Regions from separate parts of the Agrobacterium sp. LEGMi-208b genome, predicted to be linked through region 2. Evidence: riboswitches for the same ligand, from Rfam matches in the RefSeq annotation. Region 2 holds a riboswitch; each other region holds the start of a gene.
What was found. Region 2 has a riboswitch for cobalamin ahead of AC5YUO_RS21790 ((2Fe-2S) ferredoxin domain-containing protein). Riboswitches for the same ligand answer to the same signal wherever they lie in the genome.
Positions count from the first base shown of each region.

Region 1: another riboswitch for cobalamin. It lies ahead of AC5YUO_RS03415 (CbtB domain-containing protein); the one in region 2 lies ahead of AC5YUO_RS21790 ((2Fe-2S) ferredoxin domain-containing protein).
Region 3: another riboswitch for cobalamin. It lies ahead of AC5YUO_RS09640 (acyl-CoA thioesterase); the one in region 2 lies ahead of AC5YUO_RS21790 ((2Fe-2S) ferredoxin domain-containing protein).
Region 4: another riboswitch for cobalamin. It lies ahead of nrdH (glutaredoxin-like protein NrdH); the one in region 2 lies ahead of AC5YUO_RS21790 ((2Fe-2S) ferredoxin domain-containing protein).

Region 1 covers NZ_CM183445.1:675,581-683,320, forward strand. Annotated here, with positions in the region: gene AC5YUO_RS03385 (MerR family transcriptional regulator) at 1-123, shown strand, start outside; gene pip (prolyl aminopeptidase) at 205-1,152, shown strand; gene AC5YUO_RS03395 (GNAT family N-acetyltransferase) at 1,347-1,835, shown strand; gene AC5YUO_RS03400 (type 1 glutamine amidotransferase family protein) at 1,857-2,423, shown strand; gene AC5YUO_RS03405 (hypothetical protein) at 2,593-2,907, opposite strand; gene AC5YUO_RS03410 (CbtA family protein) at 2,912-3,622, opposite strand; gene AC5YUO_RS03415 (CbtB domain-containing protein) at 3,634-3,816, opposite strand; cobalamin riboswitch at 3,977-4,212, opposite strand; gene AC5YUO_RS03420 (c-type cytochrome) at 4,351-5,271, opposite strand; gene AC5YUO_RS03425 (c-type cytochrome) at 5,361-5,795, opposite strand; gene AC5YUO_RS03430 (LysE family translocator) at 5,915-6,544, opposite strand; gene AC5YUO_RS03435 (helix-turn-helix transcriptional regulator) at 6,678-7,397, shown strand; gene AC5YUO_RS03440 (metallophosphoesterase) at 7,629-7,740, opposite strand, start outside.
Region 2 covers NZ_CM183446.1:1,588,915-1,596,654, reverse strand. Annotated here, with positions in the region: gene AC5YUO_RS21810 (class I SAM-dependent methyltransferase) at 1-490, opposite strand, end outside; gene AC5YUO_RS21805 (ABC transporter permease) at 535-1,296, opposite strand; gene AC5YUO_RS21800 (ABC transporter permease) at 1,296-2,210, opposite strand; gene AC5YUO_RS21795 (ABC transporter substrate-binding protein) at 2,216-3,712, opposite strand; gene AC5YUO_RS21790 ((2Fe-2S) ferredoxin domain-containing protein) at 3,729-4,520, opposite strand; cobalamin riboswitch at 4,611-4,804, opposite strand; gene AC5YUO_RS21785 (TetR/AcrR family transcriptional regulator) at 5,042-5,686, opposite strand; gene AC5YUO_RS21780 (TonB-dependent siderophore receptor) at 5,850-7,740, shown strand, end outside.
Region 3 covers NZ_CM183445.1:1,984,879-1,992,618, reverse strand. Annotated here, with positions in the region: gene AC5YUO_RS09655 (flavin reductase) at 127-627, opposite strand; gene AC5YUO_RS09650 (methionine synthase) at 654-1,682, opposite strand; gene AC5YUO_RS09645 (DUF1852 domain-containing protein) at 1,710-2,693, opposite strand; cobalamin riboswitch at 2,984-3,186, shown strand; gene AC5YUO_RS09640 (acyl-CoA thioesterase) at 3,250-4,116, shown strand; gene AC5YUO_RS09635 (LysR family transcriptional regulator) at 4,119-5,000, shown strand; gene AC5YUO_RS09630 (GNAT family N-acetyltransferase) at 5,081-5,656, shown strand; gene AC5YUO_RS09625 (carboxymuconolactone decarboxylase family protein) at 6,475-6,825, opposite strand; gene AC5YUO_RS09620 (SDR family NAD(P)-dependent oxidoreductase) at 6,835-7,668, opposite strand.
Region 4 covers NZ_CM183445.1:1,526,832-1,534,571, forward strand. Annotated here, with positions in the region: gene nrdE (class 1b ribonucleoside-diphosphate reductase subunit alpha) at 1-1,918, opposite strand, end outside; gene nrdI (class Ib ribonucleoside-diphosphate reductase assembly flavoprotein NrdI) at 1,906-2,304, opposite strand; gene nrdH (glutaredoxin-like protein NrdH) at 2,317-2,538, opposite strand; cobalamin riboswitch at 2,847-3,070, opposite strand; gene AC5YUO_RS07605 (nucleoside triphosphate hydrolase) at 3,204-3,833, opposite strand; gene AC5YUO_RS07610 (ATP-binding cassette domain-containing protein) at 3,830-4,612, opposite strand; gene AC5YUO_RS07615 (ABC transporter permease) at 4,612-5,694, opposite strand; gene AC5YUO_RS07620 (sugar ABC transporter substrate-binding protein) at 5,919-6,941, opposite strand; gene AC5YUO_RS07625 (ROK family transcriptional regulator) at 7,205-7,740, shown strand, end outside.

The sequences.
Region 1 (7,740 bases), on a different replicon from region 2:
AGCCTGAAGAAGCTGGAGCACGAGCTGGAGCGCATCGTCTCCCATTGCCACGGCCATTCCATCGAGGATTGTTACGTCATCCGCGCACTCTCCAACCACGGCATGTGCGAAGGTGAGCATTGAGCGTCAACAGGGGAGGCTGACATTCAACTGTCATCCGACCCCTGTATGCGCCTCGTACCTGCCTGAAAAAAGGGATACCGGATGGCCGAACTCTTTCCCGAAATCACGCCGTTCGACACCATTTTCCTTGATGTTTCCGAAGGCCACAGGCTGCACGTGACGATTGCCGGCAATCCGGCCGGACGGCCTGCGGTCCTGCTGCATGGCGGCCCCGGCTCAGGGCTATCGTCGACGGCGCGGCGTTACTTCGATCCTGCCATTTTCCGCATCATCCAGTTCGACCAGCGCGGCTGCGGCAAAAGCACGCCGAACGCCGCCCATAACCTTGCGCACAACACCACGCATCATCTGATCGATGACATGGAGGTCATTCGCTCCACGCTCGGGGCGGACGAGTGGCTGGTCTACGGCAGTTCATGGGGGGCCACACTCGCTCTCGCTTACGCGCAGCGCCACACCAAGCGCGTGCGCGGCATGGTGCTGGCGGGTGTCACCACCACCCGGCAGCGGGAAATCGACTGGCTGTACAAGGGGCTGGCAATGTTTCTGCCGCAGCAATGGCAGCGCTTCATCGCCGCGATTCCGGATCACATGTCCAGGGAAGACCCCGTCGGCGCCTATCGCGGGCTTCTCAACGATTCCGACCCGGCCGTGCGCGCTGCAGCCGCCTTTGAGTGGCATTTATGGGAGGCAGGCTCGATCAGTGCCGAGGGCGTTTCGGTCTTTCCGGAAAAATGGCGCGACAACGATTACATTCTCGCCCGCGCCCGTCTCTGCACCCATTATTTCCACCATGCAGCCTGGCTGGACGATGGAGCGCTTCTGCGCAATGCCGGCAGTCTGGCCGGCGTTCCCGGCATACTCATTCAGGGCATGCGCGATTTGCAGGGACCGCCCGTCACCGCTTACGAACTGGCTGCGGCATGGCCGGATAGCGAATTGATTGCCATTGATGGCGCCGGTCATTCAACGGGCGATGCGGGAATGGAAGATGCCATCCTGTCGGCAATCGCGCGATTTGCGAATTGACCCGCTTGACAGATTGCGGATTCGGGCGCATTGCATGTCCCATGATCAACGAACGCGCACCCATCTCCTGCTCGTACTTTTGGGCCTACCTTTAAGGGCGGCTCGACAGATCATATTGTCAACAAGCCGCCGTCAGGCGGCTTTGTTGTTTTCAAACGTCCTGACGGCACCGATAAGACCAAAGGACCGAAAAAATGACCGAAGATAGCTCCCTTACACTGGAAAGACCGCCCGTCGTCATCATTCGCGGCGCGCGCAAGACCGATCTGCCCGAACTCAACGAGATGATCACGCTGCTTGCCTCCTACCATGGCGATGCGGCTGCGATCACGCCGGCCAAGCTGGAACGCGACCTGTTCGGGCCGCTTCCCTGGGTGCATGGGCTGGTGGCTGAAGCCGATGGCGCGCTGATCGGTTACGCCCTGCTTCTGCCGCTCTACAGGGCGCAGGAAGGCCGGCGCGGCATGGAATTGCATCATCTTTTCGTGCGCGATGGCCATCGCGGCCATGGCACGGGCCAGCATCTGGTGTCCCGCGCCCGCGATATCGCCAAGCGGCTGGGCTGCGACTATCTTTCCGTCAGCGCCACAACAGGCAATGTCGCGGCGCATCGTTTCTACGAAAACATGGATTTCGCGCCGCGGCCGGTCACCGGCATGCGCTACATGCAGTCCATCGCCTGATTAAAACCAACGGAGACGGCCATGACACGGATCGCCATTGCGCTGGCGCAGGATTTTGCAGACTGGGAGCCGGCGCTGCTTGCTGCGGCAGCGCGCAGCTATCTCGGTGTCGAGATCGTGCACGCCACGCCTGATGGCAGGCCGGTGACCTCGATGGGCGGACTGAAGGTGACGCCGGACACATCCTATGACGCGCTCGATCCCGTTGACATCGATGCGCTCGTCATTCCCGGCGGTCTCAGCTGGGAAAAGGGAACGGCTGCCGATCTTAGCGGGCTGGTCAAGCGGTTTCGCGACAGGGACCGGCTGGTCGCCGGCATCTGCGCGGCGGCAAGCGCGCTCGGCGGCACGGGGGTGCTGAACGATGTCGCCCATACCGGCAATGCGCTGGCATCGCACAAGGCCTATCCGGCCTATCGCGGTGAAGCGCTTTATCGCGATCAGCCGAAAGCGGTCAGTGATGGCGGCATCATCACGGCGGCCGGCAGCGCGCCGGTCAGTTTCGCGGTGGAAATTCTGAAAAGCCTCGGCCTCTTTGGTCCGGAAGCCGAGGCGGAACTTCAGGTTTTTGCGGCGGAGCATGGGTGAGGCGGACCGGCCTTGGCCGTCTTTAATATGCTCTCTCCGTCATTCCGGCCTTGAGCCGGAATCCAGCCGACGCGCGTCTGCGCGGCGAAAAGAGTCTTTTCAGCCCAAGGACTTGGGCTGACTGGATCCCGGCTCAAGGCCGGGATGACGGAGGTGAGAACAGCGATGACTACCCCCGATCAAGCACCCGGCACACCCGCGCCGCCGAGGCATCGCCCTCACCCGCGATCGCACGGCGAATATCGCGGCTATTCAGATGCAGGCTGCGGCCGGCGGGCAAATTTGAACGGTTTATCTTGCTGAGCGCCGCAGCGACAAAGGCAGCCTCGTGATCATGAAAACAGGCGAGAGCCTCCTCGCGACCCGGTGTTGCCCCAAGGAGCGCCTTGAAGGCAAGGCGGTGCACGGCGCAGAAAGCGCCGTGACCGGGAACGGCAAAACGCAGCGCATCGAGTTCCTCACTCCATTGCGCTGCGTCCTGCATGGTTTCAAGCCAGCTGGAAGCGCTTCAGGAAAAACGCGCTCAACGTGCCGATCAGCGCCCAGAAGACGAAGCTGGTGATGGTGGCGGCGACGATGAACTGACGCTCGAGCGGCAGCGGCGCCAGCGCATGTTCGCCTTCCGGCGGCAGGGGCGCGCCCACCACATGCGGCGCGACGATCAACACCAGCGCCAGCAGAACCGCCCAGGGTTCGCGGCGGAAGGCGATGAGCGCAATGCCGCCCGCGGTCGCGGCAACGGTTGCGAGCCACCAGATCTGCCGTGCCTCAAGCGCGGCGGCCGGGCTTCCCGGGAGTTCCGGCGGCAGGCCGATCATCGGGGCCAGCATGACGGCGGCAAAACCGGCGACGCCCCAGAGAAGGCCTTCACGCCAGCCGGTATTGGTGCCGCGCAGTGAGATGAGACCGGTCAGCACCAGTGCGTAACCGATGGCGGTCAGCACATTGGCGGCGACGGTATAGGCGGTGCGCTCGAAACCATCGGCCGGGGCCCAGGCTTCATCATTATGCTCATGGGCGGGAACCGCGGCACCGGGCGCCGGCGCATCATGGCTATGGGGCGCTTCGCCGGCGCTCTCATAGGTTTCCGCCTGCAGGATGAGCGGCGTGGTGCCGAAAGACTGCATGGCAGACACGGCCAAACCGCCGAGAATACCGACGAGAACGGCGGTAAAGACGATATTGCGAAAAGATGACATGCCGTTTCCCCTCAATGGCAGGGGAAGGCGTTGGCATGGCGCGTGTCATGCGCGGCATTGTGCACGGCTTCCACATGGGAAAAGCCGACAAAACCGACGACGAACAGGCCAAGCACGATCGCCGTCAGCGATTGCGCGAAGCTGCCCGTTTTTGCGGATACGGCGGCGTTGGCCGTATTCTGGTTGATGGACATGGTGACCCCTCTCCGGCGCGACCCCGCGCCCTTGGACGCGGCCGAACGGCACAAGCCGCAGGACCGCATGCGATACACTTCACCACGGGGATACGAGACTGACACAGGGAGCATTGATCTTGCCACCCTGACATTCCGCTCTTCCGGACACCCCGCCGGCATGGACATTTCCGCGATGGCAGGTCTCCTGGCTTGCGGGTCAAAACCTGAAACACCTTCCCGGCATCAGCCTCGCCCTGGAAACCGCGGTTTCCGGCAAGAGGGCTGCCAGTGGCATTTCGTTTCAGGCTCTCCGCTCACAGTTGCGGGGGCAGCCACGAATGAGGATTGCTCCCTATCGTGTTCCCTTTTCACCTTCCGGAACGTCCGGAAGGAACCATCACAGGATTGTTATCTGCCGGGCGCGAACGGGAGTCAATGGCGCTTACCCACCTCTCGTTCGTCATCCTCGGGCTTGACCCGAGGATCCATGGGCTGGCGTGGTGGTGGATCCTCGGGTCAAGCCCGAGGATGACGGAGGAGAGGTATCAGGCCCTACCGCGGCGGTATCGCCTTCAGATAGGCGGCAATCGCATCGCGGTCTTCGGCCGTCAGATGCGCCATGTTCTGCTGCACCTTGACCATGGAGCCGCCGACGCTGTCGAATTCCGGGGTGAAGCCGGTTTCCAGATAGCTGGCAATATCGGCTTCCGCCCAGCTTCCGATGCTTTGCGAGCCGGGGGTGATGTCCGGAATGCGGCCTTCGCCCTCCGGATTGGGACCGCCGGCCAGCCACTGATCCTTCACAAAGCCACCGAGCGCATCACGGGGCGTGTGGCATTCGCCGCAATGGCCGGGTCCTTCCACCAGATATTGGCCACGCAGCAATTCGGCATTGGCATTGGCAAGCTCGACGCGGGGCCGCGCCGAGGGATCGAAATAAAGGAACTTCCAGCCGCCCAGCGCCATGCGCAGGTTGAAGGGGAACGGCAACTCGTGATCCGGCGCATCGTTCTGGCTGGCCGGCAGGGCTTTCAGATAACCGAAGAGATCGTTGATGTCCTTCTGCGTCATGCGGGCATAGGAGGCATAGGGAAAGGACGGGTAGAGATGTTCGCCGTTCTTGCCCACCCCGCGCGTCATCGCATCGCCAAATTCCGCCAGCGTCCAGCCGCCGATACCATGCTGCGGATCGGAGGAAATATTGGGCACATGAAAGGTCCCGAAGGGGCTTTTCAGCGCCTGCCCGCCCGAAAGCGTCAACAGCCCCTCGCCCTTGGCATCGGGCGCGGCATGACAGCTTGCGCAGCCGCCCGCCCAGAACAGCGTTTCGCCATTGGCGAGATCCGGTTCGCCAAGGCTCACCCAGTGGCTGGGCGCCTGCCGCTCAGGCGCAGTGACCCAGGCGAATATGCCGTAGCCCGCAATGGCCGCGACCACGGCCCCGCCCACGAGTTTCGTCCAGATGGAAGACATACCCCTCTCCCCATTCTCACCTGACCCGGTCAGGCGTCTTTCGCGCCGGGAAAACGCCGCCGGGAAGCGGCGTTTCCAGAATCATTGGATCACTTCTTCAGACGATAGGTCTGGTGGCAGGTGCCGCAATCGGCGCCGAGCGTCTTCATGGCGGTGGCGACGCCGGCCTGATCGGTGGGGAGATTGGCGAGAACCATGTCCGCATCCGTGCCGAGCTTGGCGGCCTTGGCCTTGAAGTCCGCGAAATTTTCCCAGATGGCGGGAGCAGCCGCGCTGCCGGTCTCGGTGCCGGCTGGGAACTGGTCGGGGAAAGCCTTGGCATTGGTGCTGATGGTCGTTACGGCGGCCTTGACGGTATCGGCGTCAAAGGGCTTTTCGCCCTTGGAGATGGCGGCGAGCGCACCCATGGAGCCGCCGATCTGCTTCATCAAGCCTTCACGTTTTTCGACTTCGCCGGCAGCGTAGACCGCTCCGGCGCAAAGACAGCCGAACAGCATGGCCGCCGTGATGGTTTTCAGTTTCATGCGCACTCTCCTTGATTCCGGCTGGGACACCGGGCGCTAGATGGAACGGCGCGAGGATGCCCTTTCCCGATGGCGAAAAGAAGTCACATTGCGGTGAATTCCATCGTGAAAACAGAAGCCTAAGACAAGGCCTCCCACAGCGTCAGCAACGCTGCGGCAATCAGCATGAAACCGGCGGCGCGGCCGATGAAGATCGTGGCGGCGGGCGAGGAAACCAGCCATGCCCGGCTCCTATCCGCCGTCAGCGCCAGGGCGCCATAGACGGTGAACTGCGTTACCGCCACCATCGCGCCCATCACCAGCCCCTGCATCCAGATCGGGCCATAGGCCGGTTTGAGGAATTGCGGATAGATCGCCATCATGAAGAGATAGGCCTTCGGATTGGAAAGACAGGTCAGCACCGCCCGCCAGAAGGCTTTTCTGACCGAAGCGCTTGCCTCGGCCTCGTCGCCATTCACGACGATCGCGCTGCGCATCAGGCCGATGCCGATCCAGATCATATAGGTGGCGCCAAAGACAAGAAGCGGCAGGAACAGCGACGGCATCCATGCCGCGAGCATGCCGACACCCAAGGCGCCATAAAGCGAATGCACGATGCCGCCGGCGCTCATGCCGCTTGCGGCGGAAAGGCCGGTTCTCCTGCCACCCGTCAGCGCGCTTGCCAGCACGAACAGCATATCCATGCCTGGCAGGATGATGATGCCGAACAGGACGAGAAAGAAAAGCCAGAGATTTTCGGCATAGCTCATGTCAGTATCTCCCAAAACGGTTCACGACACATCAGGGAAAGCGCATGTTTCTCAATGTGTTTTTTCATTTATAGGAAAGGTCAACTGACAGCGTTGTGTCAGTTGCATGTGCAAATCCACCGGGAAAACGGCAATGCGCAAGGCATCGAGACTGTTCGAGATCATCCAGATCCTGCGGGTGGCGCGCCGGCCGGTCACCGCGCAGACCATTGCCGAGACGCTGGAGGTAACCACGCGCTCGGTCTATCGCGACATAGCAGCGCTTCAGACCATGCGCGTGCCGATCGAAGGGGAACGCGGCGTCGGTTATATCCTGCGCCCCGGCTTCAACCTGCCGCCGCTGATGTTCTCCATCGAGGAGACGGAGGCGATCGTGCTGGCGCTCGCCATGGTCGCCCGCACCGGCGATACCGGATTGCGGCAGGCCGCAAGAAAGGTCAGCGACAAGATCGCCGCCTCCCTGCCCGAACCACTGTCGAAGACACTTTCCGCCAATGCCCTGCATGCCTGGGGCAGCATCGCGCCTGCCCCCGCCGGCATCGATCTTGCGACGGTCCGGCGGGCGGTGCGCGATGAGGAACGGCTGGACATGCGCTATCGCGACGAAAGCGGCGCTGAAACGCAGCGGCGGGTTCGGCCGATTGCGGTGATCTATTATTCGGAGACAGTTAATATCGTCGCCTGGTGCGAGCTGCGGCAGGCGATCCGCAATTTCCGTTCGGACCGGGTGCTGGACTGCGAAACGACCGGCAGCTTCTTCAAGCTGGAAGGTGAGAAGCTGCGGCAATTGTGGATGAGCGGCTGGCAGAGCAACCAGTTGGGAAACGGAACTCCGGAACGCGCGGCAGATTGAGCTGGCAGTGTGCGACGAGCACGAGATTTAGTGCAGCTCGCAGCCTCTGTTATGTGTCGAAGTACCCCTCTCCGCCCTCGTTCCTGTGCTTGTCACAGGAATCCAGTCGACGCGCGTCTGCGCGACGAGAGGAGTCCTTTCAGCCCAAGGACTTGGGCTGGCTAGATTCCTGTGACAAGCACAGGAATGAGGGCTTCGAGATAGGTCCGGCATCACAGCACAGCAGCACTTCTACCGCAAATACTCCAGCACCCTATTCTCCTCGCGTCCGAAACCGCGAATGACGATCCGGTCCGCAAAGACATCGGCGATGGCGAAGGTGTTCTGGTCGGGCGTATCCACC
Region 2 (7,740 bases):
GGCGTCCGGTCGGTTTCGGCGTCGCCCAGTCGCCATCGAAAAACAGAAGCCGGCCGCCCGGACGAAGAAGCCTGAACCATTCGGAGAACGTCTGTTCGGGCTGCGTTAAAGTCCAGACCAGATGCCTGCAGACGATCGCGTCATAGGATGCATCGGGCTCCATGGTGTTTTCGGCATCCGCCATGATGAAGCGCAGCCGCGGTTTGCCGGCGTGTTTGGCGCGCGCCACCGCCAGCATCGCCTCTGAAAAGTCGAGTGCCGTAACATCGTGGCCGAGATCGTGGATCAGGCGCGTCACCTCGCCGGTGCCACAGGCCAGTTCAAGAACACGTTTCGGCTCCGGGCCGATCAGCTGCCGGATCGGTTTCTGCCACGCATCAGCCTCCGGACCGGCGGCGATCCTGTGTCCGAAGGCGAGATCGAAGGTCTCCGATCTTTTCGACCAGTAGTCGCGGATTTCTTCCTTGAGATCGAAATTACCGCCATCCATCGTGTCGTTCCTTGTGTGTTCCATGTTCAAGCTCAGCGAAATGATCAGTCGGAAGCGTCGAATACGGTGTTGAGCGTCGCAACCGTGATGGCGATTGCGATGCCGGGCCAGATCATCAGGCTTGGATGATCGAAGATGAAAACGCGATACTCGAACAACATCGAGCCCCAGTCCGGTTTGGAAGGGTCCGCGCCAAGCCCGATAAAGGCCAGCGAGGCATAGGCGGTGACGGCAAAACCCGCCTGATTTCCGGTATGGGTTATCATCAGCGGCAGGATATTCGGCAGAAGATGGCGCAGGACCATCCGCAAGGGCGGAACGCCCAGCGCCTGTGCGGCATGGACAAAGGGTTGCCCAAGCACGCGCCGGCTGAGGGAATGGGCAAGCAGAGCCGTCGGGCCGATGCCGGCAAGACCAAGCGCCAGCCCGACCGTCATCGGTGTAAGCCCAAAAATCGCCGCCGCCGTCAGGGCTATGATGAGCGTCGGAACGGTGATGAAGAATTCGCAACAGCGTAGCACCACCCTCTCCTGCCAGCCGCCCAGCACCGCAGCGCCGGCGCCGAGCAAGGTGCCGCCGGTAAAGGCGATGGTGCCGACCGACAGAACCACAAGCGCGGTGCGCCATCCGCCCGCCATGAGGCGCGAAAGAAGATCGCGGCCGAGATGATCGGTTCCCAGCAGATGCTGCGCCGTCACACCGGAATGGCGGGCTAGGATATCCACGGCGTCAGGATCATAGGGCTGCCAAAGGGCACTGAGGAGCAGGAAAAGGGCCAGGACGGCGAGCGCGAAATACCGGAGCATCAGACGAGCCGTGGATCCAGAAGGCGCTGAAACAGCTGCACGATCAGGTTCATGAAGAGCAGCCAAAGCGCGATGACCATCACATAGGCCTGCAGCACCATCTGGTCGCGCACCGCGATGCTTTGCACGAGAAACTGGCTGATGCCGGGGAGATTGAAGAGGATTTCCATGGTCGCCGTCGAACCGATCACCCACCCCGCCTCCGAGCGCACCGCCGAAAGCAGGGCATAAAACGCGCCACGATGCGCGTGACGCAAGAGCGCCTGCCGGTGTGAAAGCCCCTTGGCGAGAGCGGTGCGAAAATACGGCTGTCGTGTGGTCTCGATCATGTCGCGGCGGTAGATGCGAGCAAAGACGGCGGCCGAATGGCAGGCGATCAGGATGACGGGCAGAACGATTGCGGTGATGTCGGTGCTGAACGGACGAATCCAGCGCAACTGGACGCCGAGGAGCCAGAGCAGGACAAGCCCCAGCCAGAAACCGGGAACAGCCTGCACAAATACCGAAAATGCCCGGCTGGCACGATCAGCAATGCCGCCCGGCCGCGCCGCAGCGCTGAAACCGAGCGGTACGGCGACGGCAATGGCGAGGAGAAGGCCGGAAATACCGAGCATGAGCGAGAGAGGCAGACGCTCGATAAATTCCGCAAAGACGGATTCGCCGGTACGGATGGATCGTCCCCAGTCGCCGGTCACGAAATCCACTAGCCAGTGCAGATAACGCAGGATGAGCGGGCGATCGAGCCCCCACCCTTCCCGCAGCGCTGCAACGGTTTCACTCGTGGCCGTCAGGTTCCACACCCGAATGGCAATCTGCACCGGATCGGCGGGCATCCATGCGATGAGCGTGAAGGATGCGAATGAAAGCGCAACCATTCCCACCACGGAATATATGCCGAACCGGAGCAATCGCATCGAGCCTATTTCGCCTCGCCGATATCGGCACGCAGGACGTAATAATCGGAGCCCCACGGCTCGTAGCTCTGCAGCCGCTTCGAAAGGCCGACATACCAGACGGGCGAGACCAGGAAGGATGCCGGAACATCCGCAAACAGTTTCGTCTGCGCATCAAGGGCTATCGTGGCGCGTTCGCCCGCATCGCCAGCCGTCGCGAAACGATCGAGAATGGCATCGAACTCAGGCGAGGCGTATTTCGCATAATTGAGCGAGGCGCCGCTGCGCAGCATCGAATTGAGGAAAAAGGCCGGGTCTCCGTTCGGGGCGGTATGCTGCGCCCAGAGAGCGATGTCGAATTCGCCGGCAGCAGCCACGTCCTGAATATTCTCCACGACCTTCGTATCGAGTTCGATGCCTATTCTGGCAAGCTGAGCCTTGACCACCGGCAGCATGGTGACGAGGTCCGGGCGCTGCGGATAGGTAATGGCGAGAAGGCGCAACGTCGTGCCGTTCTTCTCACGCTTTCCTGCCGCATTCTTCGTCCAGCCGGCTTCATCGAGAAGCGCTTCGGCTCTCGCAAGATCGGTCTGCCGCTGCTCTTTCCCGGCAAAGGGAAAATAGGCGGCATAAGCGCCGGTCGCGGGTTCACCACCATTGATGGCGGCAGCCAGTTCCCTGCGGTCGAAGCCAAGATCGAGCGCCTGGCGCACTTTGATATCGGCGGTAGCCGGCCTCGTTGTGTTCAGGAAAGCGAGATATTGATAACCGACGGGGAAAGACTTGATCGTCAAATCCGGATTTGTTTTCAGACGGCTTACGACCTCTGACGGCAGACCGAAGGCAAGGTCCAGTTCACCGGCTTCCAGCGCCAGCGTCATGCTTTGCGCATCGCCGAACCTGCGAAAATCAACCGAAGAACGGGCATCCGCATCGGCAAAATGGGTGTTTGGCGTAAGCGTCAGAGATGTATCCGCCTTGAAATCCGCGATCTGATACGGCCCGGTGAACAGCGCCTTCCCGTCGGTTGCAGGCTTGTAGGCGATCAGCGGCCATTCGGCAAAGAGCGCCTGAAGAAAGGCTACCGGCTTTTGCGTCGTGATCATCAGCGTCAGATCATCAGTTGCCTTGAAATCCAGCTTTCCACCCGTTGCCAGCGCCGCCTTGTTGGTTGCAAATGTGTGGTCGAAACCGGCGGCAAGCGCAGCCGCCGTTACAGGCGAACCGTCGGAGAAGGCGCGGCCCGGTTTCAGCGTCACTTTCCAGCCGAGATCGCCGGTGCGTTCCGCTTTTTCGGCAAGACCGGGCACAAGCCGCCCTTCCCGATCGACGGTGAAGAGGTTTTCACCCACACCATGGCTGACAAGCGCCCAGCCGTTCGATCCCTTTGCCGGGTCAAGACCGCTCGTGATGTAGGTGGCGCCAACGCGCAAGGGCTCGGTGGCGAGAGCGCTGGCGCCCACACCCGTGATCAAGGCCGCAAGCCCGGCCGCGGCCAGACGTGAAAAGCTCTTTGCCGACATTCTATTTCCTCTCATGCTATTCGGACAGATTACGAAGCCGCTGTTTGCGGCCGGTCGGGTGGTAGGCGAAATCGTCAACGATGCTGCCACCCAGCAGGTGTTCGGCAACGATGCGATCGACCGCCTCTTCCGTGACGCCGCCATAATAAGTGCCCTCGGGAAAGACCTGCAGGACAGGCGCAAGGTTGCAGGGGCCAAGACAGGTTGACTTGGCGGTCATGGTGCCCTCACCCGCAATCCGAAGCTTCTGCCGTTCCTGGTGGTTGCGCAGATGACCCCAGATCACATCCGCACCCGCCGAATTGCATGGCGCCCCCTGGCAGACGAGCACACGACGCTTCTGCGCCGGGACCAGCGATCCTTCGCCTGCCGGGCGAACAGGCCCTGAAAGGTCAAGCACCTGCGCCGTTGCGGCCAGATCTTCGAGCAGGCGTGCCATCAGGCTGCTCGATGTGGGGCTTGCTGTTATGGAAAGGGACGGCCATGGTCGGAGGTCACCTGCCCGCCATCGTTTCAATGTCTTGGTCATCCAGTTGCGAAAACTGGGCTCCAGCGGCAGCATCAGCGGAACGATCAGAATATGGCCGACATCCGCATCGATCAGCTCGAACAGCGCTTCATGGAGTGATGGTGTTCCCTGCTCCGTGAAGGCGATGCGAACGGTCTGCGCACTGCAAAGCCCCTCGGCCTGCATTGCCAGCCGCTGCATGTCCTGATGAGGCGCGGCGGCAAAGGCCGACTTGGCGACAAGCAGCACCGCTTCCGGCACGGAAGGCTCGCGATGGGTGGGATGGGTATTGTCTGTCACATTGCCTCATTCACGAGGCGGCGTCGAAAATGACGGGTCTCCGGCAGAAGACCGGAAACAGCCATCATTCCCATGGCACCCCCCGACCACGGAATTACATGATGTCAGGCAGGTCTCCTGGCTTGCGGGTCGAGGCCATCTCACCTGTCTTCCCGGCATCGCTGCCAGTGACATCGTGGGCGATAGGCTCACCGCTTACAGTTGCGGGACAGCTCCGGAATTTAACCGGATTCCCTCTTAGCTTCCGCCGGGCGGCGGAAGAACCATGACGGAGCGACCCTACACTGCCGCCTGTCACTGTCAACCGCCTGCACCAGTGCTGAGAACTCTACAGTGAAGCCTTTCGTTATGTTATAAAGTAACATTAACCATTCATGACGAACTGGTCAATAGGTCAGTCTGTTTATTACCAAGGAAGGAAGCAGCTTGAAGCAGGATCTTGACATCACAAAGCGGCGCGGCAGACAAACGGGCGCTCGATTTCAGGCTCCAGAACCCTCCACAAGATGATGGCCCTGCTGTTAGCTATCTGCCGATATTCCTCTGTAAAGCCAGTTCCAGGTCCTGTCGAAATATAGATCGACAGACTGCCTTGTATCAAATTCGGCGCTGCCCATCATCGCCGATGAGGTGGGCAATGCGACAAGACAGTGGATGAGGTGGCTGGCGATCAGGCTCACGTCCCCAGCTGCAATCATGCCCGCATCCTGCGCTGTCTGTACGGCATCGACGAGCCGGTTCATGATCGGATCGGGCTGCGGCGGGATCGGTGCTTTCTTTTCGAACACGACAGCTTCACTGAAGGTAATGCGCTTCAGCGCAATGAGGTCCGGCTCCATGTTGATATGTAACAGTTCGCGCATCAGGGTCCGCAGGCGCTCAAGAGCGTTGCCCTGCGCCATCGGCAAGTCTTTCAGCCGCGCCACCGCTTGGGCATGAGCATGTTCCACTACCGCCTCGAACAGGGCGACTTTCGAGGGAAAGCGGCGATAGACAGTATCCTTGCCTGCCCCGCACTGCAACGCGACCTGCTCCATGGACGTGCCGGCAAAGCCGCGCGTAGCAAAGAGTGTGGTCGCAGCGTCAATTATCCGTTCGGCTGCGGCGTTCTGTTCCGCCTTCAAGGGACGACCGACCCGCGCTGTGGCATTTATTCTTTCCGACACCAGATTTCCTCCGCACTTGCACGTGCCCGACCTGTTTGAAGATGTCGACCAGGATTGCCAACATAAAAGTTGACCAGCGCCTTCATATTAACTGGACAGGACGGTCCCGTTTGATTTATTCACTCTAGCAGATTTCCCAAGCTTCGACCATGGGGGCGAATTCGTGAAGCAAGGTCTTTCCTTTAAAAACATTCTGACGGCCACAACTTTTCTGGTGGCAACCCACGCCCTGGCGCAGGAGCAGGGCACGCAGTTGGAGACAATCGTCGTGCAGGGCAATGCCGCAGCGGCAGGAACATCCGCTGCGATTGTCGCCAAGTCCACTCGGTCGGCAACCAAGACCGGAACACCTTTAGCCGAAACGCCGCAATCCGTTACCGTCGTAACCCGCAAGCAGATCGACGACCAGAATCCGCAAACGGTCAGTGAGGCGCTGCGTTACACAGCCGGTGTGTTGTCTGACCGGGACTCGAACTCACGTTACGATTCCGTATTTCTGCGCGGCTTCGGCGCGTTCGGCACGGCGACCAATTATGTGAACTATCTCGACGGTTTGAAACTTCAACGTGGTCAGGCCTTTGGAACACCCTCCATTGATCCGTTTCTCCTTGAGCGCATCGACGTCCTGAAGGGGCCGGCAGCACTTCTCTATGGCCAGGTGAGCCCCGGCGGCCTCGTCAATCAGGTCAGCCGCAAGCCATCGAGCGTACAGTCAAACGAGACAAGACTCGAAGTCGGGACCGATGGAAGGGTTCAGAGCGGTCTTTATTCCACCGGCCCCATCGCCACGGATGGAACATGGCAATATGGTATCGGCATTGTTGGCCGTTCCTCCGGCACACGCTATGACGATGTGGATGAAAAGCGTCTCGGCGTTGCGCCATCCCTCAAGTGGCAGCCGGACGAGGATACCTCGCTCGTTGTTTCCGGTTATTATCAGCGCGATCCGGAAGGTGGCTATTTCAACTCGCTTTATCCGAAGTTTCTGGCTCCCGCAGGCTATGCCGGTTTCCTCAGTCGGGACCTCAATGTCGGGGATCCCAACTACGACGCGTTCAGGCGCACCCAGTATGGTGCCGGTTACGAGTTCGAGCACACGTTCGATGACCAGGTGACCATCCGCTCCAACTTCCGATATTCCGGCGTGGATACCGATATGCGTTCGCTCCAGATGAACGGGCCAATGTCCGCGACGGGTATTATTCCCCGCTGGGCTGTCCATTCCATTGAGGGCGCTGAAGGCTTTTCCTTCGACAACCAGGCTGAATTCAAGTTCGAAACCGGCGCCATCGGTCATACGCTTCTTGCCGGCCTCGACATTCAGCGCTCAAGCAGCAGTTGGGAATATCTGCTGGGTGGCGCGACGCCGCTTGATGTGGCCAATCCCGTTTACGGCCGACCGGTCGGGCCGTTCATGACGGCAGTCGACAATGATCAGTCGCTTCGCCAGACAGGCATCTATCTCCAGGATCAGATCGAGATCGGCGGGCTGCGCGGCGTTTTCGGGGTGCGGCACGACTGGGCCCGTCAGGACACTGACAATCTCCTTGCCGGAACATCGTTGAAACGATCCGACAGCGCAACAAGCTATCGCGCCGGCCTGCTTTACCTTTTCGATAACGGCATTGCGCCTTATGTCAGTTATTCCACCTCGTTCGAACCTTCCACCAGCGTTGGCGCCAATGGCAGTCCGTTCAAGCCGACGGAAGCGCAGCAATATGAGGTGGGCGTCAAATACCAGCCTTCAGGGCTGGACGCCATGTTCACGCTCTCCGCTTTCGATATTCGCCAGCAGAATGTGGTCTATTACAACGCCTCATCAGGCTTCAATGAACAACAGGGCGAGATCCACTCCCGCGGGCTGGAGTTCGAGGCGAGGGGGAACCTCACCAGCAATCTCGAACTTATCGCTGCGGTTTCCCTGCTCGACACGGAAGTTTCCGAATCCGGCATCACATCGATCATAGGCAACCGCCCGCAGGCCGTGCCGCGCTACTATGGTTCGCTCTGGGCGAACTACACCGTCGATTCCGGTGCGCTGGAGGGCTTAAGCG
Region 3 (7,740 bases), on a different replicon from region 2:
GCTGTGTTTTTGGTTACGGGCAGGATCTAATTTTAACTTGCGATCATCGCAACCGCGTTGTGCGACCCTATCGGACTATTTCGTGCCGCAGCGTAGGAGCGACGGTGGCGCGACGGCCTGTATCCGCTATCCCTTGAGATAACGACGCATGCAATAGAGCAGCGTTGCCTGCTCTTCGCTCTCGCGAATGTCGATCACTCGTCCGAAAATGATCCGGTGAGTTGCTTCGTCGACGGCATTGATCAGCTCGCATTCAAAGCTGACCGAGGCGTCGGCCAGGATCGGAACACTCGTGAGGCCATCTTTCCATTCGCCAAGCGAAAACCGTTCCTCCATTGGCGTCTTTCCCCCAAAATGGATCGATATAGCTTCCTGGCCAGGCATCAACGTATTGACGCAGAAGTGGCGCGCATTCTCAAAAGCATGAAAACACGAACTGGCGCGATTGATGCAGACGAGAAGCGTTGGCGGCGTGTCGCTGACGCTGCAAACCGCCGAGGCGGTGAAGCCGTAACGCTTCCCGCCGTATCTGGTAGTGACGACGGTGACCGCAGAGCCGAGACGCGACATACCGTTGCAAAACGCGGCCTTGTCGACAATGTCGAAGCGGTGATTCACCATAGTCATGTCAGCCTCCTCCGGCTCAGCCAACGCTACGCCGCGAGTTCTTTTCGGACGATTTCCGCGCCCGCCGCGAGAGCATTTAGCTTGCCGCGCGCCACACGACGGGACAGCGGTGCCATGCCGCAGTTCGTGCATGGGCAAAGTTTGTCGGCATCGACGAATTGAAGGGCCTTTCGCAGGGTGGCGGCCACTTCTTCTGGGGTTTCGATGGTGTTGCTTGCGACGTCGATGGCCCCGACCATCACCTTCTTGCCCCGGACCAGTTCGATGAGATCCATCGGGACATGCGAGTTATGGCATTCCAGGGAGATCATGCCGATCCTGGATTTCTGCAGTTTGGGAAGGGTTTCCTCATACTGCCGCCATTCCGATCCCAGAGTCTTTTTCCAGTCCGTATTGGCCTTGATACCGTAGCCATAGCAGATGTGGACGGCAGTTTCGCACTTGAGCCCTTCGATCGCCCTTTCCAAAGTAGCAACACCCCAGTCATTTACCTCGTCAAAAAAGACGTTGAATGCGGGCTCGTCGAACTGAATGATATCGACGCCCGCAGCCTCCAGTTCCCTGGCCTCCTCGTTGAGGATCCTGGCAAATTCCCAGGCCAGTTTTTCCCGGCTTTTATAATGGGCATCAAAGAGTGTATCGATCATCGTCATCGGCCCCGGCAGGGCCCATTTGATAGGCTGCTTGGTCTGCTGACGCAGGAACTTGGCATCTTCAACGAAAACAGGCTTCTGACGAGACACGGCGCCGACGACCGTCGGGACACTCGCATCATAGCGATCCCGGATTCTGACGGTCTCGCGTTTTTCAAAATCAACCCCGTCGAGGTGCTCGATAAACGTCGTGACGAAGTGCTGGCGCGTCTGCTCACCATCGCTTACGATATCGATGCCGGCCTGTCGCTGATCGTCAAGGGACAGACGCAAAGCGTCCTGTTTGCCTTCGACCAATTCTTCATCCTGCAGTTTCCAGGGCGACCAGAGCTTCTCAGGCTCTGCAAGCCATGAGGGTTTCGGTAAGCTGCCGGCGGTTGACGTTGGCAACAGTGTTTTCATGATAGGCCACCTTATGCTTTTGGTTCGTCAGCGAACGTGATTGGCAGACCACTGCTCGAGAATGGTCTTGTACGGTTTTATGAGATGCTCCTCCGCAAACCTTCCCTGCTCGACAGCCAGGCGGCTACGCTCTTCACGATCGTAGACAATGCGAGTCAGTGAATAATCCTGGTGCTTCAGATTTGGTCGATAACAGGCACCCGCCGCGGAATTTGCGTTGTAGATCTCCGGCCGGTAGATCTTCTGAAACGTCTCCATCGTGCTGATGGTGCTGATGAGCTCCAGATTAGTGTAGTCATCGAGCAGATCGCCGAGAAAATAAAAGGCAAAAGGCGCAACGCTATTCGGCGGCATGAAAAAGCGAACCTGCAGCCCCATTTTCTGGAAGTAGAGATCCGTCGAAGACATTTCATCCTGTTGGTATTCTGCCCCCAAAACAGGATGCTGATTTCCGGTCCGGCGATATGTTTTGCTGCTCGATGCGCTCAGGCATATGACCGGCGGCTTTTTGAAGTGCGCTTTGTAAGCATCTGAGTTCAGGAAACATTTGAACAGGTTCCCGTGCAGATCGCCGAAATTCTCCGGCATGCTGAATTCAGGCCGGTTTTTATTATGCTCCGGCAGCACGATGCTGAAATCGTAGTCTCGGACATAGGAGGAGAAATTATTCCCGACGATGCCCTCGATGCGCTCGTTGCTTTTTCGGTCAACGATGTTCGTTTTCAATATTTCGATCAGAGGGAAGGCATCATGGTTCCCTCCAGCACCAATGGCCATCTCAACCGAAATGATTTCGAGTTCGACGGAATAACGATCGCCTTTCGGGTTATTCCAATGCGCCAGGGCGTTGAAACGATTGTCGATCATTCTCGAGGCGTTTCGAAGGTTGTCCCGCCGGTTCTCGCCTCTTGCGAGATTGGCAAAATTTGTCGTGGCCCGCGTATTGTCCGAGGGGCGATAGTCCTCATCGAAGGGAATGCTTTTAATCGTAAAGGTGAAGTCTGTGTTCATCGCGATCTGGCGTCCTCGTTCCGAGATCGAACCTGCATCGATTGCTCCATTGGTTCTCTCCGTCGGCAGTTTTCATACCCTCCGTCGTCGAGAGCCGTCCCTGTCTTATGCCTGAGCCATCATTCAGGAAAAATTGGTATTATCTCATTGAAGCATGAGCGATGTTCATGATTGGACGCGAGAATTGTTTTCTCTCGACAAGCCGGAGAGACGACAGAAGCGAGAACAACCGGACGTCGACTTCCTCCACATCACTGCAACAGACGCCTTGACCACGTCAGCGGCATGCGACATTGGTTCACTATCGTGGTTCTGCGGACGAAAGTCCGGAGCTAAGAGGGAATTCGGTGAGGGCTTTGCCTGAAGCCGAAGCTGCCCCCGCAACTGTAAGCGGCGAGCGAAAGTCCATTCAAGTCACTGAGGCCTGCCTCGGGAAGACGGACAGGAGCGACGACCCGTAAGCCAGGAGACCTGCCGCGATAGATAACGTCCACGGGCGGGGTGTCCCGGAGTGCCGCTTTCGCGACCGGCATTCCCGTGCCATCGTTTCTGCGTCATGTTCCTGCCCTGCCACAACCTGATGGCAGCGCCGATGACAAATATAAACAAGCCCATGCAGCAGCACGGCTCAACAACCAAGCTCATAGATATCGTCTTTCCGGGCGACACCAACCATCACGGCACCCTGTTCGGGGGCACCGGCCTCGCTCTCATGGATCGCGCTGCGTTCATCGCGGCTACCCGATTTGGGAGGGTCCCTTTCGTGACCGCCTCTTGTGAGCGCATCGATTTCGAACAGCCCGCACGCATCGGTCACATCGTCGAATTTGCGGCAAGACCAGTCAAGGCCGGTCGCCGTTCCCTTACCGTTGAAGTCGAAATGGTGGCGGAAACCATTGTCAGCCGTCAGCGGCACACCTGTACGCGCGGTATTTTCCACATGGTCGCGATTCCGGAGGATGAAGTGGCCGCGATCTACGCGTTGCCCGAGCTCGTTCCAGCGGAAGCCCCGGATATCAAAGATACCGTTGCCATGGTCGAGATCGTCTTCCCGGATCAGGCCAACAGCGCTGGTCGAATGTTCGGGGGCGAAGCAATCTCTTACATGACCAAAGCCGCATTCGTTGCCGCATCGCGCTACTCCGGCAAGCTGGTGGTCCTTGCTTCATCCGAACGCATCGACTTTGCGAGAACAATCGAGATCGGTGAAATCGTTGAGGCGCAGGCACGGGTAGAGCGCGTTGGCCGCAGTTCGATGTCCATCGAGACAAAACTCTGGTCGGAAAATCTTCTAACGGGAGAGAGGCACATTACGGCCACCGGACATTTCACCATGGTCGCGGTCGACATGAACCACCGGCCGGTTTCTGTGCACGATGATGCGCCGGGAGCGAGCGTCCCACCTGACCATGGGCGGGCATAACTATGCTGGACAGGCAACATCTGTCGATTCTGCGTGAAGTTGATCGCCTGGGCAGCCTGACGGCGGCGGCGGAGCGGCTGAATGTCTCCCAGTCCGCTCTCAGCCATACGATCCGCAAGCTCGAAGAGCGCTATGGCGTGGCGATGTGGGAGAAAGACGGTCGTAACCTCCGTCTCACCGAGGCCGGTCGCTACATCGTAACGGTGGCGCAGCGTGTTCTCCCCCAAATTGAGAGGGCCGAGAATGTCCTGTCGGATTATCGCCACGGCCAGAGGGGCTCGCTGAAGATCGGCATGGAATGCCATCCCTGCCACCAGTGGCTGATGGGAGTGACAAAGCCCTATCTCATGGAATGGCCGGATGTGGGTCTGGAACTGACGACCTCATTTGCCTCCGGCGGTGTGTCAGCGCTGACGGGATATGAGATCGATATCCTGATCACGCCCGACCCCATCGAGGCGCCCGGCATCCACTATCGTCCGGTGTTCGACTATGAGCTGGTGCTTGCCGTTCCCGCCGGCCATCCTCTGGCGCAGAAACGCCATGCCGAACCCGCGGACCTGCTTGATGAGACACTGTTCACCTATCCTGTCCCGCCGGAGCGGTTGGATGTGTTCACGCAATTTCTGGTGCCAGCCAATTGCCGTCCGCGTCACCACAGAAATGTCGAAACGACAGAAATGATGCTCCAACTCGTGGCGGCAGGCCGCGGGGTCAGCGCCATTCCCGACTGGCTGGTGCGTCGGGAAGCGGCAGCGCTCGGTGTCCGCCCCGTCCGTATTGGTCCGGACGGCATACAAAAAAGCATCCATCTCGGATTAAGAAATGGCGACGACGCCGTCGATTTCATCGCCGGGTTTGTTGAGACGTCGCACCAGAGATGAGCGTTATGAAACAGTGTGGCAATTGACGCTGTTATACCCAAAATTGCCGCCGTTACGGCCATGGTCAAGGGAGCACATGAATGCCTATTGATGGCCCGTCGTTGGTATGGCTGACAGAGGAGGCCGGAAGTGAGCTAAGAGCGGAAGCGCGTGCTTTCTGCCTACGGATGATCAATGAAGTCTACGAGATCGATTACACGCCAACTTGGCACGCCGATCTGGACTCGCTGCTGAGCGCTGGCACCGAGAACTGGTTTTCAGATGAGATGCGCGGACGTTTTCTCATCGTCCAAGGCGCCGGAGGGCGCATCGTCGCAACTGGAGGATTCTATGACTTGGAAAGAAAGCCATCAACGATGGACCGCTTGCGAGATCGTTACAGTGACGTGGAGAAGGTGTGTCAGATCGTCAGGGTCTATGTGGAACAACGCGCCCGAAGGAAAGGGCTAGGATCATTAATTGTGAAGGCTCTCGAGAGCAAGGCGCGCAAAGTCGGATACTTAGCCACATATCTTCATGCCGATGCGAAAACGCCTGGCGCGCTTGGCTTCTGGAGAAGTCAAGGTTACAGCGCGTTTGGTCGCTTCTCATATCCGTCATCGAGAGGAACGGATAGCAGTGTGGACTTCGAAAAGGTTGTCCACGAAGACGATTAATCAAAAACCATCTTCACGTTTTAATCGATTGGGCTACGACGATTAGCCTTGAGGTGCGCTCTACAGTAGACGAACGTGAAGCCCATGATAAAATCCGAGCCAGTTAAGACTGGCTTGGCTTACCGAGGTGTACGCATTAATTTCAGACCGCTTGGCGCCGGACAGGTTCTCCGGGCAGCGACCTAAAAGCTCACCGGCGGCTGTTCACCATAAAATGGGCCTCAGAGCCCCTCTTATCCATCGGATAAGCGGCATTATCAGGAATTGCCCCAGCGCCTGCTTTGCATCTGTGGGTCTCGGATTTTGTGTTTTATGTCAGGGATTTAGCGCCGACGATCGCAGTGCTAACCGAATCGAAATCTTCGGCTGTTGCGGGATCGTGTAGCGTAGGATTTGGTTGCGGGACCTGAGTGCACAGAGACTTGTTAATTCAAAGATATAGGCCGATTGGCACCCACGAACAGTGTAAATATCTCCGGCTCAAGCTGCCCAAACAGCCGTGTGGTAGGTTTTTCAACTGAAGGTGTAAAACTGCTTTCTGCCAAGACGTCCCCCTCTCCCTGGGAAATTTCGGCAAAAAAAAGAATCCGTCAAGGGTAGATCGTCACGAAATCAATCATAAATAGAACTCGTTAAAGTTGCCGACAGATAAACTCCAATGGGTCTGACTGTCGGAAAATTCTGATTCCAAGCGTTAGCTCCAGCGAACCACGCATGAATACGGCCTCGTCGGATGCCGAAAAAATTGAGAATTCGAGAAACAATCCAGCTACATGCACGATCAGCGCGAGGATAATCCCGCGCTGATCGAACTTACATCACTCACTCGGCAGGCTTTTGATCGCATCGAACACGCGAGCCGTATAGGTCAACGCAGCGCCGGCATTAAGCGAGATAGCCACGCCGAGGGCCTCGGCGATCTCTTCTTCGCTGGCACCCAGTTCGATGGCCTTCCTGCCATGAACGGCGATGCATCCGTCGCAGCGGGTCGTGACCGCAACGGCCAGAGCAATGATCTCGTGCATCTTCGGCTCAATCTTGCCGGTCTTGTCGCCGCTGGCTTCCATGATGTTCAACCCGCGAAGAACATCGGGGCTAAGCTTTGCGAAATCGCCGACGCGGCCGATCAGGGCGCCGCGGTATGAATTCCAGTCCTGCATGTTGCTCATGAAAGCCTCCTACTGGCGGCCGGCGGTGACGCCGCCGTCTACGGGAAGGATCGTGCCGGTGATCCATGATGCCTGTTCGGACGCCAGGAAAAGGATCGCTTCGGCGACGTCGCGCGGCTGGCCATTACGACCGAGCGGATGAAAGGCATTGAAGGTCGGCAGAACCTGTTTGACCTGATCGTCCGACAGGAAAGTGTTGTAGACCGGCGTTTCGACAACGGCCGGAGCGACGGCATTGATGCGGATATTATAGGGCGCAAGCTCTATGGCGAGGTTGCGAACCATGGCATGGACGCCGGCATTGATGCGGATATTATAGGGCGCAAGCTCTATGGCGAGGTTGCGAACCATGGCATGGACGCCGGCATTGGCCGCGGAATAGGCGGCCGACGGCGTTGCGCCAATCGCCTGGATCGCCCATAGGGAGCCGGTCTGGACGATCGCGCCGCCCTTTTCCTTCATCGCCTTCGCGGCGGCCTGTGCCGTGAAGAACTTGCCCTTCAGGATCGTGTCCAGATACCAATCGTAATCTGCCTCGGTCAGGTCGAGGAACGGTTTCGGATTGAAGACGCCCGCATTATTCACCAGCACGTCGAGCTTGCCGAACCTCGAAATAGCGGTATCAACGAGCGCGGCACCAGTCTCCGGCTTTGCGATGTCACCTGCAGACACGACGACATTCTGCCCGCTCGGATCGATCTCTTTCGCAGCAGCCTCCAGTTTTGCCAGATCGCGGCCATTGATGGCGACCTTTGCGCCCTCCGCCAGGAATCGGGCCGCAGCTTCCTTGCCAATGCCTGAGCCGCCACCAGTGATCGCAATTACCTTGTTTTCAAAACGCATTCTCTGTCTCCTTGTTATCTATCTAACGTTAGATAGGCAGCCTACTTATGGATTGCGTTTCGCGGATGCAAG
Region 4 (7,740 bases), on a different replicon from region 2:
AGGAAGCCGGGTAATAAACGCGGCCAATCTTGCCCTCTTTGCGGATTTCGATCTTCGAGACGATCGGATGGATCGAAGAGGTGGAGTGGTTGATATAGGAGATCGAGCCAGTGGGCGGCACGGCCTGCAGGTTCTGGTTATAGAGGCCTGATGCCATGACCTCCTGCTTCAAAGCCCTCCAGTCCTCCTGTGTCGGAATGGCAATGCCGGCCTTTTCGAACAGCTCACGAACCTTTTCCGTCGCAGGCAACCATTCCCGGTCGGTATATTTGTCGAAATAGTCGCCCGAGGCGTATTTGGAGTTCTCAAAGCCCTTGAAGCTCTGGCCCCTTTCCACCGCCAGCCGGTTGCTGGCGCGGATGGCGTGATAGGTCACCGTGTAGAAATAGATATTGGTGAAGTCGATACCTTCTTCGGATCCATAAAAGATGCGCTCGCGTGCCAGATAACCGTGCAGGTTCATCTGGCCAAGCCCGATGGCGTGACTGGCATCATTGCCCTTTTCCACCGAGGGAACGGAGGATATATGGCTCATGTCCGACACCGCGGTCAGCGCCCGGATGGAGGTCTCGATGGTCTTGCCGAAATCGGCCGAATCCATCGCCGAGGCGATGTTGAGCGAACCGAGATTGCACGAAATATCCTTGCCCATGTGGCTGTAGGAGAGATCGGTATTGAACTCGCTCGCCTCGCTGACCTGCAGGATTTCCGAGCAGAGATTACTCATGCTGATACGGCCGGCGACCGGATTGGCGCGGTTCACCGTATCTTCGAACATGATGTAGGGATAACCGCTCTCGAACTGGATTTCGGCGATCACCTGGAAGAATTCGCGCGCCTTGATCTTCTTCTTGCGGATGCGGCTGTCGGCGACCATCTCGTGATATTTTTCGGTAACCGAAATCTCCGTCAATGGCACGCCATAGACCCGCTCCACATCATAGGGCGAAAACAGGTACATATCCTCATTGTTGCGGGCGAGTTCGAAGGTGATGTCAGGGATCACCACGCCGAGCGACAGGGTCTTGATACGGATCTTTTCGTCGGCATTTTCACGCTTGGTATCGAGAAAGCGCATGATGTCAGGGTGGTGGGCGTGCAGATAGACCGCGCCGGCGCCCTGGCGTGCACCCAGCTGGTTGGCGTAGGAAAACGAATCTTCCAGCAACTTCATGACAGGAATGACGCCGGAAGACTGGTTTTCGATCTGCTTGATCGGCGCTCCGAATTCGCGAATATTGGTGAGCGACAGCGCCACGCCGCCGCCGCGCTTGGAAAGCTGCAGCGCCGAATTGATGGAGCGGCCGATGCTTTCCATATTGTCTTCCACGCGCAGCAGAAAACATGAGACCAGCTCACCGCGGCTCTTCTTGCCAGCGTTCAGGAACGTCGGGGTCGCCGGCTGGAAGCGGCCGGAAATGATCTCGTCCATCAGGTCGCGGGCAAGCTGTTCGTCACCGCGCGCGAGAGCCAGCGCCACCATGCAGACGCGATCCTCATAACGCTCGAGATAACGTTTTCCGTCGAAGGTCTTCAGCGTGTAGGAGGTGTAATATTTGAAGGCGCCGAGAAAGGTCGGGAAGCGGAATTTCCGGGCATAAGCCTCGTCATAGAGGTCGCGGACGAAATTGAAGGAGTACTGATCCAGCACCTCCTGCTCATAATATCCCTCCGTCACCAGATAATCGAGTTTTTCCCTGAGGTTATGGAAAAACACCGTATTCTGGTTGACGTGCTGGAGGAAATATTGCCGGGCGGCGAGGCGATCCTTGTCGAGCTGGATCTTTCCGTTCTCGTCATAAAGGTTCAGCATCGCGTTCAGTGCGTGGTAGTCCAGGGCCGCATCGAGCGGTTTCTGGCTTGCGGCTACCGGCTGTTTGGCGTCCTTGCGCAGCGCGCTCGAGGTCAGCGTGTCCAAAATCGTTCCAATCCATGTTTGACGTTGGCGACATCTTCCTCCGTGCCGAGAAGCTCGAAGCGATAGAGAAACGGCACTGCGCATTTGCGCGAGACGATATCTCCGGCGGATGCGAAAGCTGCGCCAAAATTCGTGTTGCCCGCCGCGATGACGCCGCGAATGAGATTTCTGTTGGAGGGATCGTTCAAGAACCGGATCACCGGTTTCGGCACGGCCCCTTTTGTGCCGCCGCCGCCATAGGTGGGGGTAACGAGCACATAGGGCTCCGATACCTGAGGCACGTCATCCTCCGCGCCGAGCGGCAGGCGAAACAATCGCCGTCCCAGTTTCAGAAGGAAACGATGGGTGTTTTCAGAGCGGCTGGAATAATAGACGATCAGGCCCATCGCCCCACCGCCTCAGCTGATCGAGCCGATCATGTCAGGCCGGAAACCCGCCCAATGGCGTTCGCCGGCGACGACCACGGGAACCTGCATATAACCAAGGCCACGGACGTGATCGAGCGCGTCAGCATCCTCGGAAATATCGACAATCTCATAGGGAACGCCGATGCGGTCGAGGGCGCGGTACGTGGCGGTGCATTGGACGCAGGCGGGTTTGCTGTAAACGGTGACGGTCATAATTTCCCTTTCGAAGCCGATTTAGGACACGGCTCAACATTGCCGATTGCACTCGCAATCGGGTGGCGATGGATCTGTCATTCAGGCGAAACGTGCAGCTTGGAGAGTTCGTCGCATTCTAGGCGGAAACCGGGTTCCCTTTTCCTGGCGATCTTCAAGCCGCAGAAAATCACTCTCTACGCCGACGAGCGTAGCAACTCAAAAAAATGCACTGGCATGACTTCACCCCGAAGCTTGTTCTGGAGGGGGCAGAAAAGGGCGAACGCAAATCATTTGCGTCATACACCTTCCTCCGGACACCCCGCCCGTGGACGTTTGCGCTCAAGGCAGGTCTCCTGACTTGCAGGTCACAACATCTATTCCGGCCTTCCCGGAGCTTTCAGCCCCAGTGGCCCAAATCGGAACGATGCTCACCGCTTACAGTTGCGGGGGCAGTTTCGGCCTTGCTCCGCCTGGATGGCGTTACGCACCGAATTCCCGTCTTAGCTCCCAATCCTTGCGAATCGGAAGAACCTCGAACACCACATATAGTATATGAGGAAATTTTCGCGTCAATGAATAGACACACAAAAGCCCCACCCTGTGGATCAAAAAGATTCAACACATGGTCAACAAAGGCTTAACGGCAAATGCGCGTTACGGCTGAAGAACGGAAAAGCGTTAATCTATTCCCATATATCGATGCGAATATCGGCGGGACGGGCGTTTTCGATCACCCTTTTTCCATTGGGAAGATCGTTCTCGAATAGTTTGGCGTGGATTTGAGCGGCATCGAGACCATAGCCCAACCATCTGTTGCGCAACCTCTCTTCCAGCACCGCGACAGAGGGACCCACAAGGATGGTGAGGTCGAAGCTCCCGGAAAGCGTCGTCCACGGCGCTTCGTTCAGCAGCAGGTAGTTGCCTTCGGCAAGGACGAAACGTGTTTCCGGTACGATAGCGCGGGCGGACGCAATGGCGATTTCGCGGGAACGGTCGAAAATCGGGACGAGGACTTCCTGCCCGCCTTTACGAACAGCCGAAACTATATCGAGGAAACCGCGCACATCGAAAGTTTCGGGCGCCCCCTTTCGCGACAGCAGCCCCCGCTCCTCAAGAATACCGTTATCCATATGGAAGCCGTCCATCGGCAGAACGGCGGCCGTCTCGCCGCGCGTGAGCAAAGCATCACAAAGGGCGTCCGCGAGCGTGGATTTGCCGGCCCCAGGGGGACCGGCAATGGCAACGATAAAACGGGACTTACCTTCTGCCCGCCGAAGAACATCCTCGGCGATAGTTTCAAGCTTCAGCGTCATGCGGCAAGCGTTTCCTTCGGCGCTTCCTTGGCACCGGTCATGAAGGCGACGGCATCCGACATCGAATAGTCCTTCGGATTGATGACGCACAGGCGCTTGCCCAGCCGGTGAATATGGATGCGATCCGCAACCTCGAAGACATGCGGCATGTTATGCGAGATCAGGACGATCGGCAGGCCACGGGACCGTACATCGAGAATAAGCTCGAGAACACGCCGGCTTTCCTTGACGCCGAGTGCTGCCGTCGGCTCGTCGAGGATGACGACCTTGGAACCGAAGGCCGCCGCACGCGCCACGGCCACACCCTGACGCTGGCCGCCGGAGAGGGTTTCCACCGCCTGATTGATGTTCTGGATCGTCATCAGGCCGAGCTCGGACAGTTTCTCGCGAGCGAATTTTTCCATGGCCGGGCGGTCCAGCGCCCGGAACAGGCTGCCCTGAATGCCGGGTTTGCGGATTTCACGGCCGAGGAACATATTGTCGGCTATGGAAAGCGCCGGCGAGAGGGCGAGGTTCTGGTAGACGGTTTCAATACCCGCCTTGCGCGCCTCGATCGGCGAGCGGAACTGCACGGGCTGGCCTTCCAGCCTGATCTCCCCTTCATCGGGTGTTACAGCACCGGAAATCGCCTTGATGAGCGAAGATTTTCCGGCGCCGTTATCACCTATGACGGCCAGGATTTCGCCCGGATAGAGATCAAAATCGGCGTGGTCGAGGGCGGTCACGCGACCGTAGCGCTTGACGAGATTGCGTGCTGTGAGAATGGGTTCTTTTGCCATCAGCCTGCTACCTTTCTGATCCACTGGTCGATTGCGACAGCCATGATGATGAGGACGCCGATCAACAGATAGGTCCATTGCGGGTCTGTTCCGATGAGCCTGAGGCCGAGCGAAAAGACACCGACGATCAGGGCACCGAAGATCATGCCCATGATGGAGCCGCGCCCGCCGAACAGCGACAGGCCGCCGATAACCACCGCAGTGATGGATTCGATATTGGCAAATTGACCGGCGGTCGGCGAAACCGAGCCGATGCGGCCGATGAGGGCCCAGCCGGCAAAGGCGCAGATGAGACCGGACAGCGTGTAGACGGTCGTCAGCATGCGCTTGACGTTGACGCCAGCAAGTTCGGCGGCATCCGGATCGTCACCGACAGCATAAAGATGGCGGCCCCAGGCTGTGCGGTTCAGCACATACCAGAGCAGAGCGACGAGCAGAACCATGGCGATGACGCCATAGGTAAAGACCGCGTTGCCGAAACGGATATTGGCGCCGAAGAACTGTAGGATCGGCGCCTGCTGGGCGATATCCTGGGCGCGGATCGTCTCGTTCGCGGAATAGAGGAAGTTGGTCGCCAGCACGATCTGCCACATGCCGAGGGTGACGATGAATGGCGGCAGACGCATGCGCGAGACCAGGACGCCATTGATGAAGCCGCAGAATGCGCCGACGGCGAGGCCACAGAGAATGGAAAGCTCCGCCGGCAAACCGTAGCGGAAGGTGAACTGCCCCATGATGACGGAAGAGAGAACCATGATCGCGCCGACCGAGAGATCGATGCCCGCCGTCAGGATGACCAGCGACTGCGCCGCGCCGACGATACCGACGATTGCGACCTGCTGCAGGATGAGGGTCAGCGAGAAGGCCGAGAAGAATTTGCCGCCGAGGAGCAGGCCGAAAACAATCAGCGACAGCACCAGAACGATAAGCGGCACGGCCGCCGGGCTGGAATGGAGAAAGTGCTGGAATTTTTCCAGCGCGCTCTTGTCATGCGTATCGAAAGCGGCGACCTGTGTCGAACTTCCCGAAAGCACCTTTTCAAATTCATTATGCGGCTGAGCCCGCACCGGCTGATCGCTCATGGATTTTCCTCCCGATCGCTCCATCGCATCAGCCCTGATACCGGGCCTATCTCCAAGGAGAATGATGCGTAGATTTCAAAGTGTTGTGAAGCCGCCCATGCCATCCCCGCAGGACGCGTGACGCGCTCGTTTGTTCCTTTGTCCGATCCCCCGGATCGTGCCTGAAATCATTCTGGTCCAAGGGCGGGGGCACGAATGCCCCCGCGGGCTTCAACGGTTAGGCATCAGCCCCAGCACTTGTTGAGACCTTCCTTCGTGTCGATCGAGTCGAGGCCCTTGACCGGCTTGTCGGTCACCAGCGTCACGCCGGTGTCGACAAAGTTCTTGCCTTCGGTCGGCTTCGGCTTTTCGCCCGTGTCGGCAAACTTCTTGACGGCTTCGACGCCGAGTGCCGCCATCAGCAACGGATATTGCTGCGAGGTCGCACCGATCACGCCTTCCGCCACGTTCTTGACACCCGGGCAACCGCCGTCGACAGAGACGATCAGAACATCCTTTTCGCGACCGACCGCCTTCAGCGCTTCATAAGCGCCGGCAGCCGCAGGTTCGTTGATGGTGTGGACGACGTTGATGGTCGGGTCCTTCTGCAGCAGATTTTCCATCGCCGCACGACCGCCTTCTTCGTTACCATTGGTGACATCGTGACCAACAATACGCGGATCGTTCTCGTCGCCGATCTTGTTGATGTCCTTCACGTCGATGCCAAAGCCCTTCATGAAGCCCTGGTTACGCAGCACATCCACCGTCGGCTGGGAGGGGGTGAGGTTGAGGAAGGCGATTTTCGCATCCTTGGCCTTGTCGCCGAGGCTGCCGGCAGCCCATTTGCCGATCAGTTCACCGGCCAGAAGATTGTCGGTGGCAAAGGTGGAATCAGCGGCGTCGACGGGCTCCAGAGGCGTGTCGAGAGCGATTACCAGAAGACCGGCATCACGCGCCTTCTGCACGGCCGGAACGATGCCCTTGGTGTCCGATGCGGTGATCAGGATACCCTTGGCGCCATCGGCGATGCAGGTTTCGATAGCAGCTACCTGGCTTTCGGAATCGCCGTCGATCTTGCCGGCATAGGATTTCAGCGTCACGCCGAGTTCTTTCGCCTTGGCGGTCGCGCCTTCCTTCATCTTGACGAAGAAGGGATTGGTGTCGGTCTTGGTAATGAGGCAAACCGAGGTATCGGCCGCGGACGCGACGGAAGCGAAAGAAACGCCAAGCGCAAGCGCGCCCAGAAGAGCGGAAACAGTGGTCTTCATGAGATCCTCCCAATGGATATTTGAGCACCGTGACGGTTACCCGACGATCCCGTCTCCTCCGAGATCGACGACCGTTGACCAGATGGAACCACCAAAGGAAACGGCTGTCAATAAATAAATCCGATTGAATTATTAATTCCGTATGGCATTCTAATATGCGGCAGGGAGGAATATCGCCGCGTCGTTTAACGTTGCGATAGCAAGATTGCCATAAAGCCTGCTGTATCGGTCACGGTGGATAGGGCGGGCGGGAGGATGACACTATGAGACAATCTGTCGAGACGGCGCCACCGGCGTCGCCAACCACCATGGATATAAGCGGCGGCGCCAACCAGATCGGGGTGCGCGCTTATAATGAGCGGCTCGTGCTGTCTCTCGTTCGCCGTCACGGCGGACTGTCAAAAGCCGAAATATCAAGACTTTGCGGCCTTTCGGCGCAGACTGTCTCTGTTATCATGCGCTCGCTTGAAAAGGACGGGCTTCTCATTCGCGGCGAAAGACTGCGCGGCAAAGTCGGGCAGCCATCGACGCCGATGCGCCTTAATCCCGATGCTGTCTTTTCTTTCGGCGTAAAGATCGGTCGGCGCAGCGTCGATCTCGTGCTGATGGATTTTGTCGGCCGGATCAGGCTCAAGCTGCGCAGAACTTACCCTTATCCGCTGCCGGAATGGATATTGCCGTTCGTGATCGATGGCATAACGGAGCTCGAATCGAAGCTTTCCCCGGCCGAGCGAGAGAAAATCGCCGGCGTCGGCATCGCCGCCCCCTTTGAATTGTGGAACTGGGCGCAGGAAGTGGG